DNA from 4 places in the Laceyella putida genome. Region 4 is predicted to be linked to each of the others. Evidence: riboswitches for the same ligand, from Rfam matches in the RefSeq annotation. Region 4 holds a riboswitch; each other region holds the start of a gene.
What was found. Region 4 has a riboswitch for S-adenosylmethionine ahead of ACFQNG_RS08460 (homoserine dehydrogenase). Riboswitches for the same ligand answer to the same signal wherever they lie in the genome.
Positions count from the first base shown of each region.

Region 1: another riboswitch for S-adenosylmethionine. It lies ahead of ACFQNG_RS12740 (sugar ABC transporter substrate-binding protein); the one in region 4 lies ahead of ACFQNG_RS08460 (homoserine dehydrogenase).
Region 2: another riboswitch for S-adenosylmethionine. It lies ahead of mtnK (S-methyl-5-thioribose kinase); the one in region 4 lies ahead of ACFQNG_RS08460 (homoserine dehydrogenase).
Region 3: another riboswitch for S-adenosylmethionine. It lies ahead of ACFQNG_RS02445 (methionine ABC transporter ATP-binding protein); the one in region 4 lies ahead of ACFQNG_RS08460 (homoserine dehydrogenase).

Region 1 is NZ_JBHTBW010000041.1:1,586-6,052, forward strand. Features, by position in the region: gene ACFQNG_RS12735 (sugar ABC transporter ATP-binding protein) at 1-1,419, opposite strand, end outside; gene ACFQNG_RS12740 (sugar ABC transporter substrate-binding protein) at 1,416-2,543, opposite strand; SAM riboswitch class I at 2,679-2,835, opposite strand; gene ACFQNG_RS12745 (peptide ABC transporter substrate-binding protein) at 3,351-4,467, shown strand, end outside.
Region 2 is NZ_JBHTBW010000015.1:101,360-105,826, reverse strand. Features, by position in the region: gene ACFQNG_RS05920 (TatD family hydrolase) at 1-1, shown strand, start outside; gene mtnA (S-methyl-5-thioribose-1-phosphate isomerase) at 199-1,248, opposite strand; gene mtnK (S-methyl-5-thioribose kinase) at 1,241-2,461, opposite strand; SAM riboswitch class I at 2,532-2,695, opposite strand; gene ACFQNG_RS05905 (carbon-nitrogen family hydrolase) at 2,797-3,579, opposite strand; gene ACFQNG_RS05900 (pyridoxal phosphate-dependent aminotransferase) at 3,686-4,467, shown strand, end outside.
Region 3 is NZ_JBHTBW010000006.1:150,383-154,849, forward strand. Features, by position in the region: gene ACFQNG_RS02435 (MetQ/NlpA family ABC transporter substrate-binding protein) at 1-19, opposite strand, end outside; gene ACFQNG_RS02440 (methionine ABC transporter permease) at 169-825, opposite strand; gene ACFQNG_RS02445 (methionine ABC transporter ATP-binding protein) at 819-1,778, opposite strand; SAM riboswitch class I at 1,869-1,978, opposite strand; gene ACFQNG_RS02450 (sugar transferase) at 2,546-3,187, opposite strand; gene ACFQNG_RS02455 (SDR family oxidoreductase) at 3,410-4,348, opposite strand.
Region 4 is NZ_JBHTBW010000021.1:5,750-10,216, forward strand. Features, by position in the region: gene ACFQNG_RS08450 (MGDG synthase family glycosyltransferase) at 1-892, shown strand, start outside; gene ACFQNG_RS08455 (fumarylacetoacetate hydrolase family protein) at 997-2,004, shown strand; SAM riboswitch class I at 2,094-2,207, shown strand; gene ACFQNG_RS08460 (homoserine dehydrogenase) at 2,291-3,607, shown strand; gene rlmD (23S rRNA (uracil(1939)-C(5))-methyltransferase RlmD) at 3,789-4,467, shown strand, end outside.

The sequences.
Region 1 (4,467 bases), on a different contig from region 4:
AACGAACTGCCCATGGTCCATGACGAGTATGCGGTCCGCGATGGTCAACAACTCGGAAAATTCACTGGTGAAGTAAATAATTCCCTTCCCTTGGCGGGCCAGTTCGCGGATCAGTTGAAAGACGTCTTCCTTGGCCCCGATATCGATGCCTTTGGTGGGTTCATCAAAAATAACCAAGTGGCTGTGGGTGTCCAGCCATTTGCCAATGGATACTTTCTGTTGATTTCCTCCGCTTAGCCGCCGCACCGAATGGAAGGGGGAGGGGGTTTTTATGCCCAAGCGCTCAATCAACCCTTCAGCGAACAAGATTTCTTTCCGCCGGTTAATCCAACCCTTGGGAGAAAGTTTTCGGATGCTGGGAAGTGTCAAATTTTGTACGACGGGGAAATCAACCAAAACGCCTTCTTTTCTCCGTTCTTCGGGAATCAAACAGATGCCCGCCCGAATCGCTTGTTGCGGATTTTGAATCGGGTGGGAGGTTCCCTTGATCGTCCACGTCCCGTCATGGGGGTCCGCCCCAAACAAAGCGCGGGCCGTTTCTGTTTTGCCTGCTCCAACCAGTCCCGCAATGCCCACGATTTCCCCTTCATAGACAGTGAGAGAGAGCGTTTGGCCGGTTGAGTGAACATGAAATTGGTTGATTTCCGCTAAGGGTTTGCCCAACTTTTTGTGTGGCGTGGCGGAGGAAGGAGAGAACGTTTTGCCGAGCATTGCGCGAATCATCTCTTCGTGTTCCATTTCGCTCGTGTTTTGGGTCGTGATGACCTTGCCGTCGCGCAGGATGGTCAACCGATCGGAAATGGTTTTGATTTCGTTTAAGCGGTGGGAAATGTAGACGATGCCGACACCGCGGTCCGTCAGTCGGCGGATGACTTGAAAGAGTGTGGCTGTTTCCACTTCACTCAAAGGCGCCGTCGGTTCGTCCAATATCAGGAACTTGACCTGACCGGCAATCGCCCGGGCGATCAGAATCATCTGCTTTTCGGCCAAGGTGCAGGATGAGACTAATTTGTCCACAGCCAAATGGATGCCCACTTCCGAAAGGAGTGTTCGGGCCGTTTGTTTTCTCTTTTTCCAAGAAAAGAAGGAAGGGCCGTGCAGGCATTCGTCGATCGTTACATTTTCGGCCACGGAAAGGGTGGGGATGAGAGCGGTGTCCACCTCCTGCACCACGATGCTGATCCCTTCCCGCTTGGCGTCCATGGGTGAGCGGATGTCCAGGTCACGCTCACCCAATCGAATCGATCCGTGATCTTTTTGAATGTCGCCTGACAGGATCTTCACCAACGTGCTTTTCCCGGCCCCGTTAACCCCGATGAGGGCGTGGACTTCCCCGGGTTGAACCGAGAAGTCCACTTGGTGCAAGACGGGATGGTTATGAAATGATTTGGAGATTTGCTTTAATGTTAATGCCGTCATTTTTTATTCGCCTCTGTCAATTTTTTCATCCATGGGGAAGTTCCGGCATCGGATTGCCCCCATCCGTTTATCACCTTGCCAATATCCTTCATGGAAACTTTCCGATCGGTGGGCAACCATCTTTTTTCCACCAAATGGGGTTGGATGCTGTACACTTGCGGTGTCGATTCACCGGCGATTTTTTGGTAAAGGAATCGAACCTGAAGCCGACCCACTTCTGCTGGGTCCGTCGCGGCGGTGGCCACCCAAGGGCTGTTGAGACTTTGCATGAATTGCAAATCTTCGTCGCTGAGATCAATGCCGTATACCTTGATTTCCGTTCGCCCCGCTTGTTGAATGGCGCGGGTCGCCCCTTTGGCAAACTCGTCCCAAGGCGCAAACACCGCGTCAATATCCCCTTTGTTGGGGTATTTTTTTAAAATTGCCTCCATTTGAGATTGCGTGTCCAGGGCCGTGTTGGAACTGGCGTTTCCGAAACGGGCCACTTCCTTGATATGGGGATACCGTTTTTGAAAAGCTTCATAGATCACATTGCGGCGTTCCATCGGTGCAAAACCCCCCACCCAGATATACACGATCTCTCCTTTTCCGTTTAAATCTTGGGTCATGGTGCGCAGGGAGTTCCAAGCTAGGCTGTAATCATCTTGGTCGATCACGGTGACGCCCGGAATGTCCAGATCACTGTCAAAGGAAACAACCGGAATTCCGGCGGCCACCGCTTTTTTTACACTGGGCGCCAACGCGTCTGCTCGGCCATGGTCCAAGAGGATGCCATCCACTTTCTGGTTTACGGCGGTGTCAACATATGAGGCCATTTTCGACAGGTCATTGTCGGCGTTATATACTTGTACTTCTCCGCCGAACGCCTTGACTTGTTCGGTGACACCCGCTATATATTGCGAAGAAAACGTGCCGATGGATAATTGAGTGATGGCCGCGATCTTTAACGGCTTGTTAACCTTGTTAGGAATCTCGCCAGAGGCGGCCGCAGGGGATGTCGACTTTATCTGTCCCGCAGGATGGTTGTTTTTTTGCCGGGCGACGCGATCTTGCTCATTGGCGCAGCCGGCCACCAGGAGCGCAGCCGTCATCAGAATGATCAAAAATGACTTGAAACTATTCATGAAAAATCCTCCTCCTTTTTTTCCCATTTACTGAATGATGGGAAAATGAATGATGTTCTTTTTATTGCGCATGAGGGGGAGGTTGGCATAAAAAAGAGCCCCTTCAATCAGAGGCTCGGAACACGATTTCCTTGCCTCTTATCTCGCAAAACAAACGTTTTTGCAGGATTTAGCACCGTGCCTTGCGCGGCTGTTCACCGCGGCCCCTTACGGAGTGCCCCATTTCACAATGGTATTACAGTCGGTTGCTGGGCTTCATCGGGCCATTCCCTCCACCTTCTCGCAATAAGAGACTTCAACGTATGCAATTGTTTAAATCAATTAATCCGATAAATAATAACGGATATTATTTATTAGTGAAATGATAATGCCTGCAAATTAAAATGTCAATGACCTTTGCCTGTTCCCGTGACAAGGAAAAGGTTCCTGTTCGTCCAACCATCACTTCACTGGTTGCCGACTTGGCGCGGCGGCCCCCGTCTTTACCCAACGCGGAGACTTTCCCTATGGCCTGCTCCGAGGGGAGGGAGAAAATGAAAAAAGCCTATATTCTTATAACGTGATCGTTATGAAGATAGGCTGTTTGTTTTTGGGGACCGCTTGATTATGGGCAGGTCCCCGTTTGTCAGGAATGATCTTACTTGATTTGTTAATATTATTTTCATTTTATTAATAAATACTTAATTATCCATGTTTTTATCATAAATTGGTATAACAAAATTACTTTACTTTATTGTGTTGAATGAATAAAATCAAATATATTCATTTATCGGTATAATTATTCACTTTGTTTCGAAGGAGGAAATCATGCGGATAAAGGGCTTTTTAACCATCTTTGTTGTCATGTTGGCCATGTCTTTATTAACTTCCTGTAGCATTCCGTGGATCGATTCCCAAGAGGGCCCTTCCGAAAACAAAATATTGCGCATTACTGAAAGCAATCAGATTTCCAGCTTGGACAGCGCCAAGTATGTGGATATCGTTTCTTGGAACGTCTTGTACAACGTGAATGAAGGATTGATGCGACTGGGACCGAACAATCGCCTCGTCAACGGAATGGCCGAAGAGGTGAAGATCAGCCCGGACAAAAAAACGTACACGTTCAAATTGCGTGATGACGCTGAATGGAGTGACGAAGAGCCGGTGACGGCGCATGATTTTGAATACGCCTGGAAGCGGGCGTTAGACCCGAAAACCAAATCGGAGTACGCCTATATTCTTTATCCCATCGCCGGTGCGGAGGAATACAACAAAGGCACCGGATCGGCAAGTCAAGTGAAAGTGAAGGCGCTTGATGAAAAAACGCTGGAGGTGCGGTTGAAACAACCGGAACACCACTTTTTGAGCTTGACCACGCAATCCACCTATTTTCCGCTACGAAAAGACATTGTGGAAAAGTATAAGGATGAGTACACAAAAACCCCGGACAAAATGGTTTATAACGGTCCGTTCATCATCCAATCCATCACGCCGACACAAGTGACTTTGGTCAAAAATGAAACCTATTGGGACCGGGATACCGTTCAGCTTCAACAGGTTGACGTGGTCGTCCAGGCGGAAACGTCCAAAAGGATCAATCTGTACAATGCCGGAGAGGCTGACACGACCAAAATCGATTCCGAGTTTGTTTACGCCTATAAGCAAACCAAGGATTATACTAACCTGGAATTGGCTTCTTCCCAATATTTGCTGATGAACGAAACCAAATCATTTTTCAAGAATGCGAATATCCGGCGCGCGATCAGCTTGGCGGTCGACCGCAACGAAATCGTGGAAACCGTATTGAAAGATGGATCCAAACCGGCAGGGGCGTTGATTCCGCCCGCCATGACAGAAGGGGCCCAATCTTTCCGCAAGCTTGCCGGCGGGGAGATTGTCAAGCACGATACGGCCTTGGCCCAGGCGTATTTCAATAAAGGCTTGA
Region 2 (4,467 bases), on a different contig from region 4:
AGTGGCGGAAGGGCTGGTGCGGGTGCGTTTTCTCGCTCACCTTCCATACAAATGAATGATTATTGCTAAAAATAGAATCATTGGTTTATAATATTTTTCGAGTACCTTCTCCTTCCTCCTATTTGATAACAAGCGGCTTGAAACGAGAAGACCCCCTGGCGTGCCCAATGGTGAGTGGGTGCGCCGGGGGTTCTTGTTTCATTGTGCGGCGGCATGCTCTGTTCGCTTCAACCGAGATAGCGCCTCCGCATAGTTGTTCCGCACAATTCCCGCTTCCGTAATGATGGCGGTGATATAGCGATGTGGTGTCACATCAAAGGCCGGGTTGAACACCTTGGTGCCCGCGGGGGCAATGGGTTGGCCTTGGAAATGGGTGATTTCTTCCGGAGCCCGTTCTTCGATCGGGATCTCATCTCCCGTGGCGGTGGACAAGTCGACCGTCGACAGCGGAGCGGCGACATAGAACGGAATATTGAATTCCTTTGCCAGAACAGCCAAGCCAAACGTGCCGATTTTGTTGGCGGTATCCCCATTGGCCGCGACACGGTCACAACCGACGATGACAGCGGCGATCTTTTTGGTGGCCATCGTATAGGCCGCCATGCTGTCACTGATCAAGGTGACGTCCACCCCCGCTTGTTGCAATTCCCATGTGGTCAGGCGGCCCCCTTGCAGGAGTGGGCGTGTTTCACAGGCATAAGCGGACAGGCCGATGCCGCGTTCCTTTGCCAGATGGAGCGGGGCCAGAGCCGTGCCATAGCGAGCGGTGGCAATCGCTCCGGCATTGCAGATGGTGAGGATGGCATCACCGTCCGCCAGTAAGGATAAGGCGTGTTCACCAATGCTTTTGCAGACGGCTTCATCTTCCGCCTGAATGGCCAGCGCCTCCGTTTCAATCAGGCGTTTGGCTTCTTCCACGCCGGTTGCCGTTGTCGCTTTGGACATGACGCGATCCAATGCCCAAAAGAGATTAACCGCGGTGGGCCGGGATGAAGCGAGATAGTCCCGTTCCCGCTCAAGCGATTCCAAAAAGGCGGGCAAGGTGGAAAGCCGAGAACGATTGGCCCAGACGGCGAGGGCAAAGGCGGCGGCCATGCCGATGGCGGGGGCTCCCCGTACCTTTAACGCCCGAATGCATTCCCACACCTCGGCAGTCGTCGCGCAGCGCACATAGGCCGTTTCATGAGGCAGAAGTTGCTGATCCAATATCAGCACATGATCCTTTTTATACTCGATCGATCTAAGCATGGGCGACACCCCTGATCGTTTCCAGAAACCGGGAAATCCTCGTCAGTTGTTTGCGCTCTCTCACCAGCGTGCTTCCCAATGCGAGAGCTTTTTCCTTTAATTTCAACTGCAATGCTTGGTCTTCAATCGAATCGAGATCGGCGACATGGGCCAAGCCGATCGTTCGGCGGATCACTTCACAGCCTGCGAACCCGATTGCATCTTCAAGCACTTGGGCAAAGAAATCCTCTTCCACCCCGGCCACTTGCATGTAGGCCTCTTGCCCTTTGCTGTGCCACAGTTGGCTGAACTGCTCGGTGAAATGGGTCCAGGTATCTTCAATCACATTGAGCAGATACGCTTGGAACTGTTGCCGTTTATGCTGGTCTTTGCTGTGATGGAAGTGGGAGAGATAACTGAGCGCGAGATTGGCGAAGAATTGCCCGATGTCAAAGCCGATTGGACCATAATAAGCGAATTCCGGGTCAATCACTTTGGTTGAATCAGTCGTGACGAAAATGCTGCCAGTATGCAAGTCCCCATGCAGCAAGGCTTCCGCGCGCGTCAGGAAGGCATGCTTCAACTTGGCCGTTTCCCGCTTCAACGTTTGATCGTTCCACAGTCTCTCGACAGAGGATTTCAATTCTTCAGGGAAATCATTCGTATCATGATTGAAGAAAGGGTCTGTAAATACCAGGTCTTCTGTGATTTTGCAAAGTTCAGGATTGATAAACGCCTTCACTTGCTCCTTTTTGACAAAGGGATGAAGGAAAAAGTCACTGGTATGAAACAAGGTTTGCGCGAGGAATGTGGCGATGTGTTCCGCCAACTTGGGGTAGACTTCCCCTTGGATCAAGCCTTTGCGCAGAATGAGATGGTCGGAGAGATCTTCCATGACCGTGCAGGCCAATTGCCTGTCTGTATGATACACTTTGGGAACGAGTGCGGGGACATATTCTCCCGCTTTGATGAGCGCCTCACTCTCGATCCGCGCGCGGTCCAAGGTGAGTGGCCAGCTTTCGCCAACAACTTTGGCATAAGGAAGGGCTTGTTTGACGATCAGCGACTTGCCCGTGGCGGGTTCAACCAGATGGAAGACATAGTTTAAGTTCCCATCTCCGATTTCTTTTATCTCCAATTGGTTCACATCATCGAAGTGATTTAATGGCGCAACGACTTGAACCACTGTTTCCGTTGTCAATGCTTCATACGGTTTTTTTGTTTGCAGGCTCACTGGAAGTCCTCCTTCAGGGCATATAAAAAGAGCCTCTTCCTGTCAGAGGCTCGGATCATACGCTCCAAACCTCTTATCTCGCAAAATCATCGTTTTGCTGGAATTAGCACCGTGCCTTGCGTGGTTTGCACCACGGCTCCTCTTGTGTTGACGAGGTGCCCCATCTCGCGATGGTATTACGGTCGGTTGCTGGGCTTCATCGGGCCATTTCCCTCCACCTGCTCTGGATAAGAGACTACTTCCATATGCCGTTGTCTTAAGATTGTTAATGGAATAATACACTTTTGTGTAGAAGATTGTCAACAGAATAAATTGATTGCCTGTGGTGGTTCGGCTTAATACAAATCCGGACGACGATCCGTGAAGATGGGGATTTGTTTGCGGATGTGGGTCACTTGATCCAGGTCGATCTCCGCAAACAAGGTTTGTTCGTCCGCCCCCGCTTCAACCACGATCTCCCCCCAGGGATCGACGATGAGCGAGTGGCCGGCAAAGGTGTTGTTGGGATCGCTGCCCACCCGGTTGCATGCGACGACATAGCATTGATTTTCGATGGCCCTGGTGATGAGCAGATTACGCCAGTGGGAGAGTCGCGGCATCGGCCATTCCGCGACGACGAACAACACGTGCGCACCGGCGACAACATGTTTCCTGATCCATTCGGGGAAACGGATATCGTAGCAGATGACCCCAGCGCAAGGGATGCCAGCCAGCTCAAAGGAACCCATGCGTTCCCCGGGCTGGAGGTATTTCTCCTCGTCCATCAGGCGAAAAAGGTGCACCTTCCGGTATTCGCCCACTTGCTCACCATGGCTGTTAAAGGCGAGCAACGTATTCCATGTGCCGGCGGCATTCCGCTCGGCGACCGAACCGGCGATGATATGGACGCCGTATTGTCGGGCTAGCTTTGCCATGAAGGCTTTCACTGTTGCCGCGTCGGAATCGGCGATCTCATCCAGGCGCGGCAAGTCGTAGCCCGTGGTCCATAATTCTGGCAGGACAATTACATCTGGATTATTCGTGGCCGCGTCGGCAATTTTCCGTTCGACCATGGCCATATTGCTTTCCGGTTGCCCGAAGGCGATATCCATTTGAATCACAGCGCATTTTAATCGCATAGGAGAAACATCCTCCCAAAAAAGACTTTGACAGATTCTCCTCAACGATATAACATAAACCATTAGAATTTCAAGAACATTTACGAGAGAGTGGATGTGAGGAATCTTGAAAAGGTTTCAACGCGCGGAAGCGCTGAATCGCCTTCCTGAACAGTTTTTCGCCCGATTGGTCGCCAAGGTGGGCCGGTTGCAGGCGCAAGGACATGATGTGATCAATTTAGGCCAAGGGAATCCGGATTTGCCCACTCCTTCGCATATAGTAGAGGCGTTAAAACAAGCTGCGGATGAACCCCAACACCATCGATATTCGCCGTTTCGCGGGCATGATTTCCTCAAAGAGGCGGTCGCCCAGTTTTACAAGCGGGAATATGGGGTGGAACTCAATCCCCGGACGGAAGTAGCGGTACTGTTTGGCGGCAAAGTCGGATTGGTTGAGATTGCTCAGTGCTACCTCAATCCGGGCGATGTCGCGCTGGTGCCCGACCCTGGGTATCCTGACTACTGGTCAGGGATCGCCATGGCCGATGCGGAGATGGCCTTGATGCCGTTATTGGCGGAAAACCGGTTTTTACCGGATTTGGACGCAATCGACGCCGAGACATGGGACAAAGCGAAATTAATGTTTCTCAATTATCCCAACAACCCGACCGGCGCCGTCGCCGATGCGGACTTCTTTGTCCAGGTGGTGCGGAAGGCAGGCGAGCGGGATGTGTTGGTTGTTCATGACTTCGCTTATGCCGCCATCGGTTTCGATGGATTGAAACCGCGAAGTTTCTTGGAGACGCCAGGGGCCAAAGAGGTGGGAATTGAGATTTACACGTTGAGCAAAACGTACAATATGGCGGGTTGGCGCGTCGGCTTTGCGGTGGGCAATGAAGAAGTGATTGA
Region 3 (4,467 bases), on a different contig from region 4:
CCGCGATCCATTTTTTTATTTTCACCTAGATTTCCTCCTTTATTTTGCATCCATTTCAAAATAATTTGATTGGATTAGGTGATTTTACAGCGAACCGCTCAGGAGACCCGCTGCAAGCGTTCCCTTCCCAAGCGGTTGAACCGCTGATAAATCCCTTTCCAATGCCCTTTATCGTTTGTCTAACCGACGGACCAACCAATCGCCAAGCATTTGGATGATCTGCACCATGACGATCAGCACCAAACCACACACATACAACATCCCATCGTTAAACGATTGGAAACCGTAGCGGAAGGCCGCGTCACCCAATCCGCCGCCGCCCACGATCCCGGCCATCGCCGAAAAACTGATCAGGGACACGCAGGTTACCGTCAAACCGGAGACAATGGCCGGCAACGCTTCCGGCAACAATACTTTCCATACAATGTTGAAGCGGGAAGCTCCCATCGCCTGGGCCGCTTCAATCACCCCACGGTCAATCTCGCGCAAGGCGGTCTCCACCATCCTGGCGTAAAAAGGTGCCGCGCCGGCAATCAAAGGAACGGTTGCCGCGGTAGGCCCAAGCGTGGTGCCCACCAAGAATTCCGCGACCGGGAATAAGAAGAGTACGAGGACAATAAACGGTACCGCGCGGAATATGTTCACAATCGTTCCCAAAATTCGTTGCACCCAAACACTTTCCCAAAAATAACCCCGGTCCGTGATGGTGAGCAACACGCCGAGCGGGATGCCCAAGAGTGCCGTAAATAGTGTGGATATGCCCACCATGTATAGCGTTTCACCGGTTGCTTGCCACACTTGATTCCAATCGATGCTGGTCAACATGGGGCCTCACCTCCACTGAGCTGGTTTCGCACAGCTTGAACCTGTTCCGCCGTGCCGACCACTTTGACGCGCACACGGTCATCCTGAGCCCCTGTAATCGCTCCACTGATGATGCTAAAGTGAATCCCTTGCTCTCTGGCCAGTTTCCCCAACTTGACCACTTCACTCGGATTTAGCTCAATGATCTCGCCTGACGCATCATCCGTCTCCGCAAACAGCTCTTGAACAAACTTTTTTGTCAGCGAATGCTTCGGTTGGCTAAAGATGGCCTCAACCGTTCCCGATTCCACCACTTGGCCATTTTCCATTACCGCCATCTTATTGCAAATCTGGCGCACCACACTCATCTCGTGTGTAATCAACACCAGGGTAATCCCCATCTCGCGATGGATTTCCTTCAGCAACTGCAAGATGGAAGCGGTCGTCTCCGGATCGAGTGCCGATGTGGCTTCATCGCACAACAGGATATCGGGTTGATTGGCTAAAGCCCGGGCGATCCCGACCCGTTGCTTTTGCCCCCCGCTCAACTGGGACGGATATGCCTCGGCCCGTTCGGCCAATCCCACTCTTTGCAACAGCTCGTCCACACGCTGGCGAATCTCTTCTTTTGGCACCCCGGCAATCTCCAGCGGAAACGCCACATTTTCCCGTACCGTCCGCGACCAGAGCAAATGAAAATGTTGAAAAATCATGCCGATCTTCAACCTCGCCTTGCGCAATTCCCTTTCCGCCAGATTGGAAATTTCCTTCCCATCCACCACGACCTTGCCGGTTGTCGGTGATTCCAGCCCATTGATCAAACGCAGCAGTGTCGATTTACCAGCTCCGCTATATCCAACAATGCCGAAGATGTCGCCCCGGTCAACCGTCAGTGTCACACCATCCAGTGCCGTCACGGCCGGGCCCTTGTCACGCGCCGGATATGTTTTGCTTACCTTTTCAATCTGAATCATCGGGATTCACCACCTTTTTTAGAGAAATAAAAAATCCCTTCGGCTCTGAAGATGGCTAAGAAGGGATACGTCTTTATCGGACACACCTTTCTCTCATCTGCCAGAACGAATCTCTGCAGGACTTGGCACCTTTCTGTTGTCAGATCAGATGGTTGCCGAGGGTTCATCGGGCCTGTTCCCTACCCCTCTCTCGATAAGAGAATGTTGCTTTATTCAGTTAATAACATTTCAAAACAACTATCGAGATATAAATTAACATATAAAAACCAACTATGTCAATAAATATTTACAATTGGTATATTTTAAAAGTGCCGATGGCATGGCTTGGCGGGTTTGCGACCATCGGTACCCTGCTTTGGAGAGCAGTAACGGTCACCTTTGTTACAAACCACCCCCTTCGCTTCACATATTTATCACATTTTTACCACGAGATTACATTTAGATAACAAAACGATCACTTCCCACTAAAACCCCTGGCGCTGGCGTATAATAAGGATACATCCTCAATTTGAACCGATGGAGGTGCCCAACATGGAATACACGGTTGTCGGAAAATCGTTTTGGATCGGAGTGTTAAACGCTTCATGTTTAAGTGTCCCGTTGTGGCTTCTCTTTTACTTCGCCCTTAAGCTGATTTTCTAATGAAACCACGTCGTTGGTGCACCTAATCGCAATGGAATCTGAGCTGACTTTGGGAGCGATAAGCTCATTTGTATAAAAAACGGGTGACTTTTGCCGTCGAAAAGCAAAGGCCACCCGTTTCTGCATTAGCGAGCTCCATTTCCGGAAATCACGATCCAAACCGTTTTAAACAGAATCTGCAAATCCATCTTAAACGATTGATTTCTGATATATTCCATGTCCAGTTCCAACTTCTCAGCAGGGGTTGCTTCATAACCGCCGTTCACTTGCGCCCAACCGGTCAACCCGGGTTTCACCATCAGGCGCTTTTTGAATCCGGGAATCTCCTTGTCAAATTGCTCGGTGAACATCGGACGTTCCGGACGCGGGCCAATCAGGCTCATGTCTCCGCGCAGGATATTGATCAACTGCGGCAGTTCATCAATCCGGGTTTTGCGGATAAACTGACCTACGCGAGTCACGCGCGGATCATTTTTGGCTGCCCACTGCGGTCCATTTTTTTCTGCATCGGTGCGCATCGAACGCAACTTGATGATGTTAAACGTTTTGCCGTTTAAGCCAACCCGCTCCTGTTTATAGAAGATTGGACCCGGCGATTCCAATTTGATCGCAATTGCCGTCAAGATCAGCACTGGTAGGGTAAAGAGCAACAACCCGATGGAGAAAAGAATTTCAAATGCACGCTTAAACACCAAATAGAAAGAGGTTGTTTGAGCTTTTCCAGAGAATGCGCGCGAATTGCTCTCGTAGGCCATTTTTGAACTCATCCGCAATCCACTCCTGCTGTATATGGTATCGAAATCACAATTATTTTTCAGCTATCAACTAACTTTACAAAAATGACAGTAACATTACAGCAATGTTTCAAACCGATTACTGTAACCAAGTATACTGTAATCTTTCTGCATTGACAATAGCCGAATTGTGAAAAATGAGATCCCCGCGGCCTCATTTTTATGCATGGGGTATTGCGGCTTCTTCCTTATTGTTTACTGTTCTTTGTCCATTTTACGATATTCATCTTGGTAATATTCGTAGGTTTTGCGTAATCCTTCCGCCAAACTTACCTTTGGTTCCCAAGCGAGCACACGGCACACTTTTTCGTTGTTGAAGTAACTGTGCTTAATATCGCCCGCCCGGTCTGGACCATAATTCACCTCATGTTTCACTCCGGATATGTCATCAAAGAGGCGAATCACTTCATTGAGCGAAGTGCTTACGCCCGTTCCCACATTCAGCACTTCGCCGTCCCCCTTCTCGATCGCGTTGATGTTGGCCCGCGCGATATCCTCCACGTAGATGTAGTCGCGCGTTTGTTCCCCATCGCCAAAGATGGTGAGCGGCTCGCGCTTCAGCACCTTATCGATAAAGATGGAGATCACGCCCCCCTCGCCGCGTGGATCCTGGCGCAACCCATATACGTTGGCATAACGCAAAATCGTGTATTTCAACCCATACAGATGATGATAAACCGACAGATAGTGCTCCACAGTATACTTGGAGATGCCGTAACCGGACAATGGGCCAATCGGATGCTTTTCATCGACGGGCAGATAAGCCGGCGTTCCGTACACCGCGGCCGATGAAGCGTAAACCACCTTCTTCACCCCCGCTTTGCGGCACCCCTCCAGCAGATTGATGGAACCCAAAATGTTGATCTTGGCATCGAGGGCCGGATTTTCCACAGATGTATTCACATGGATTTGGGCCGCTTGGTGAATGACGACTTCCGGCCGCTCTTGTTCCAATACGGCATGCAAATCCGCGCTTGTGATATCCACGTTATAAAAAACGGCTTCTGCGTTTACTTGATTCTCTTTTCCGGAAGAAAGATTATCCACAATCACAACTTGATCGCCACGCGCAATCAACTGATCAACGATATGAGAGCCGATAAATCCAGCTCCCCCTGTCACTAACACTTTCATCGGATGGACCCCTCTCTTGAGTAGACTAAGTTTGCTGACAAAGTGGCCCTGGAGTCGATTTTTTGAGTCTGCGTTCCATGGTCGCCTCAGTAGGAAATAGCTCCCAGTAACGAAGCTTT
Region 4 (4,467 bases):
CATCCGGTATGTTTCCAGTGAAGTGATCGAAAAGATGGGCTGGTCCATTCGCAAAAAGCTGAATCAGCTGATCTGTGCGACGGAACCGACCAAAATCGTAACCACCCATCCGTTTGGTTTGCTCATGTGTCCAGGCAAATGCGAGCAGATTCCAACGGTGGGGGTCGTGACGGACTATGAGTTGCATCCCATTTGGCTCGCGCGGGTGCCGCATGTCCTGTGTGTCCCCAAAAGGTTGCCCAACCAGGATCAATTTGAGCGGATTCAGTGGAAAACGGGACTCACTTTGGTTGAAACGGGAATTCCGGTTCATCCGTCTTTTTATGAGTATGTCTCCAAACAAGAGGCCTGCCGTCGGTTGGGGTTGTCTTCCCATCGTCCGGTGGTTCTCATAATGGGCGGAGGTACCGGTCTAGGTCCATTAGAGCAGATTGTGAATGAGTTGCAAAGCTTAACCCATCTGCAGTTTGTCGTTTTGGCGGGCAAGAATCGGACGCTGCATGAACGGTTGACCCGGCAGTTTACCGCGCCGCATATACGGATTGAAGGGTTTCGAACCGATATCCCCTTATGGATGTCCGCGGCGGATCTATTGGTTACCAAACCGGGCGGATTGACGATTAGCGAAGCGATATCCAAACGGTTGCCCATGCTGTTGTTTGAGGCCTTCCCAGGGCAGGAAGAAGCGAATCAACAGTATCTCCTGCATCACCGGGTGGCCATGATTACGCGTCCATCCACCATCCGCTTGCAAGTGGCCAAACTGTTCGATTCGCCGATCCAAGTGGGGCGGATGAAAGAGCGGTTTGAGTCGTTGATGTCGGTGGATGCCAGCAAACAAATCGTTAGAGAGACATTAAAAGCGAAAACCTCCATTTTACAGACTTTGTGACGAAGTCTGTTTTTCTTTTTGCTCCGGCAACGCATGGGCGGGGTGAAACCGCTTGCTAAATGGAGCGACCTTGGAATATTGTAAATGGAAGGAGGGAAATGCGGATGAAGTTGGTTACCTATATGGTTAAAGCGGATGAACTCAATATTCAGGCACAGGATGGAGTGTTGGCGCGTTTGGGTTGGGTGCGGGACGGCCATGTGATCGACGTCGGGTTGGCCCAGTCGTATTTGGAGATGAAGCAAAACCTCGTCTTTCCTTACCGTCTCGCCACGGATATGCTCACCTATCTGGAGCGGAGTGAATCGGAGCGCCACTTTTTGCAGCAGTTGGATTCCGCTTTGGGGCAGAGAGATTGGTTGAATTTGAAGGTGGAAGGGGAACCGGTTGCCTTAAGTTTAAAAGAGGTGGATCTGTTTTCGCCCCTTCCGTTGCCGACCAGTTTGCGCGATTTTTACGCGTTTGAGGCCCATGTTTTGACCTGCCGCCAAAAGCGGGGGTTGAAGATGGTGCCCGAATGGTATGAGATTCCCGTTTTTTATTTTTCCAACCATCGGGCCGTGGTTGGAACGGAGATGTCCCTAAAAAAACCGGCTTATACCGAACAATTGGATTATGAATTGGAAATCGCCTGCGTCATCGGCAAAAAAGGCAAAAACATCGCCCGGAGCGAGGCGCTTTCCCATATCGCAGGGTTCATGATCATGAATGATTGGAGTGCGCGGGATGTGCAACGGCAAGAAATGGCGGTCGGCCTCGGACCGGCGAAAGGAAAAGACTTTGCCACATCACTGGGCCCCTATTTGGTGACAACGGATGAGTTGGAGGATTGTCGCGAAGGTGAACACTGGGCACTGTCAATGAGCGCGCGTGTCAACGGAAAAGAGCTTTCCCGGGGGAATGTGAAGGATTTGCATTGGACCTTTGCGCAAATGATTGAACGGGCTTCGGCGGAGTGCGAACTGGTCCCCGGGGATGTCATCGGGTCGGGAACGGTTGGCACGGGTTGCCTGTTGGAATTGGGCGAGGAGATCCATCCTTATCTGCAGCCGGGCGATGTGGTGGAACTGGAGATAGAACGGTTGGGCATATTGCGCAATCGGATCATATAGGAAGTTGTCTCATTTCAATGTTGACAATATTCCTATATTGGACCATAATGTATTAAAATATCGGAAAATTGATATTAACAGTTTTTCTTTTCTTATCAAGAGCGGCGGAGGGACTGGCCCGATGAAGCCCGGCAACCTCGGTGTGTATTTACCGGAAGGTGCCAAATCCTGCAGTGCATGTTGAAGGCACTGAGAGATAAGGGGAATGGTTTTGGCCGCGTGTAAAAACCCTCTTCTTATCCAGAAGAGGGTTTTTTATATTTATTACCTATTTGGAGGGATTGGGATGAAACAGGTACGAGTGGCTCTACTTGGCTTGGGAACGGTAGGGACTGGAGTATGGAAGATGATCCAGAGCAATCAGGACGTGATCGCTAGGCGTACAGGAATGTTGGTAACGGTTGAGGCGATTTTGGTGCGCAACATCCATAAAGACCGGCAGCTTGAAGGGGTACAAGCTTTGTTGACGTCTCGTTTTGAAGATGTATTGGCGCGTGAGATTGATGTGGTCATCGAAGTGATGGGTGGAGTGGAGCCAACCCGTACCTATTTGCGACAAGCGATGGAAAAAGGGTGCCATATTGTTTCCGCCAATAAGGAGCTATTGGCTCGCCATGGAGAAGAATTGCGGGAATGGGCGAAGCGGCATGGGGTGCAATTGTCGTATGAAGCCAGTGTGGGCGGAGGCATTCCGATCATCGGCACCGTTTCCCATTTCTTGAAAGCCAATCGCATTTACAAGGTTTCAGGCATTTTAAATGGAACGACCAACTTTATTTTAACTAAGATGAAGGAAGAAGGTCGTACTTATGAGGACGTATTATCGGAAGCGCAACAAAAAGGGTATGCCGAAGCGGACCCGACGGCAGATGTGGAGGGAATCGATGCCGCCCATAAGTTGTCCATCTTGTCCCGACTCTCTTTTGATGTGTGCGTGACTGTGGATGAAATTCAGCGGCAAGGCATCACGGATGTGACCCCTGTCGAATTATCCCTTGCCCATCAGCTGGGATTTGCGATCAAGTTGCTCGCTTCCGCTGAGCAATTTGGCGAGAATGGCCCCGTAGCGTGTTGCGTTTATCCGACCTTGCTCCCGCTCAACCATCCATTGGCGAGCGTGAATGATGTGTACAATGCGGTCCACGTTGAAGGGGACTTTATCCAAGACCTGACTTTGATTGGACAAGGGGCCGGTGAGAAGCCAACAGCCAGTGCCGTGGTGGAAGACTTGTGCAATTTGGGGCGGGTGTCGGGACAATCCTTAACCAAGGCTGTGCGATGTCCATTGTTGGATGGGGCGAGCGAAGGCGGCCTCCGCTTTCATTTCTTGGAGATTTCTTCGCTTCAGGGGTCGGCGACCAAAGCGATCGAACGTTTGAAGAAGGCCGGCGTGGCCGTATACGCATGGGAAACGAAGCGGGAGGAAGAGACCACTTGGTTGGCTTTTATCGCCAGGGGGTTGGAGAAAGATGGAGAAAGCGAGCTGTTTAAAGAGTTGGGCTGGCAGACGACGCGAGTGATCAATCGCCCTGTGCTGGGTGGCGAAGCGCTTTTCGCCGCAGATGTGGTTCCGTTCGCGAAGGCGGCGGCTGGGGTGAAATAAGTGTTAGCAAAAAGGCGGCGCCTTGGGTGGCCGTCTTTTTTAGGGACGACTGTGTGGGATGATTCCATCTGTCAGGATGGTAACACCATATTACCAATGAACATTCCTTTTTCCTGCGCTTAAAAATTATTTCGGGTACAATAGATTTAGTGGACCTATCAGAAGGAAAGGAAAACGTTGGATGAACAAGTCGACCAAACAAGGAAAACAGATTCGCCTGAAACGGGGAGAGGTGATCGAAGTCCCGATCCGCCGGATTGGCATCAATGGGGAAGGCATGGGTCACTATCAAAAGCAAGTGGTCTTTGTGGAAGGCGCGGTGCCGGGTGAAACGGTTGTGGCTCGGGTAACGCAGGTGGAAACCAAGTTTGCCAAAGCCAAACTGTTAAAGGTAAAGAAAAAATCGGCTTATCGGGTGGAACCGCCCTGTCCGGTGTATCGGGAGTGTGGCGGGTGCCAATTGCAACATATTGACCGGCGGATGCAGAAACGCTTAAAACGGGAGTTGGTCGCGGAGAGCTTTGCCCGATACGCCGGCTTGAGGGACCTGCCGATCAGGGAGACGATTACGATGGATGAGCCGTGGTCCTACCGCAACAAGGCGCAACTCCCATTGCGGCAGATTGGCACCCAAGTGGCCATGGGGATGTTTTCCGCCGCTTCTCACCGCTTGGTGGATGTGAGTGAATGCATGGTCCAACATCCCCTCCTTAACCAAACGTTAAGTGAAGCGAGACGGATTGTGGAAGAGTTGGGAATAGACATTTACGACGAGCGGAAACATCGGGGCACGTTAAGGCATCTAGTGGGACGGATTGCTTTTGCCATGGAAGAGGTGCAATTAGTGCTTGTCACGCGGA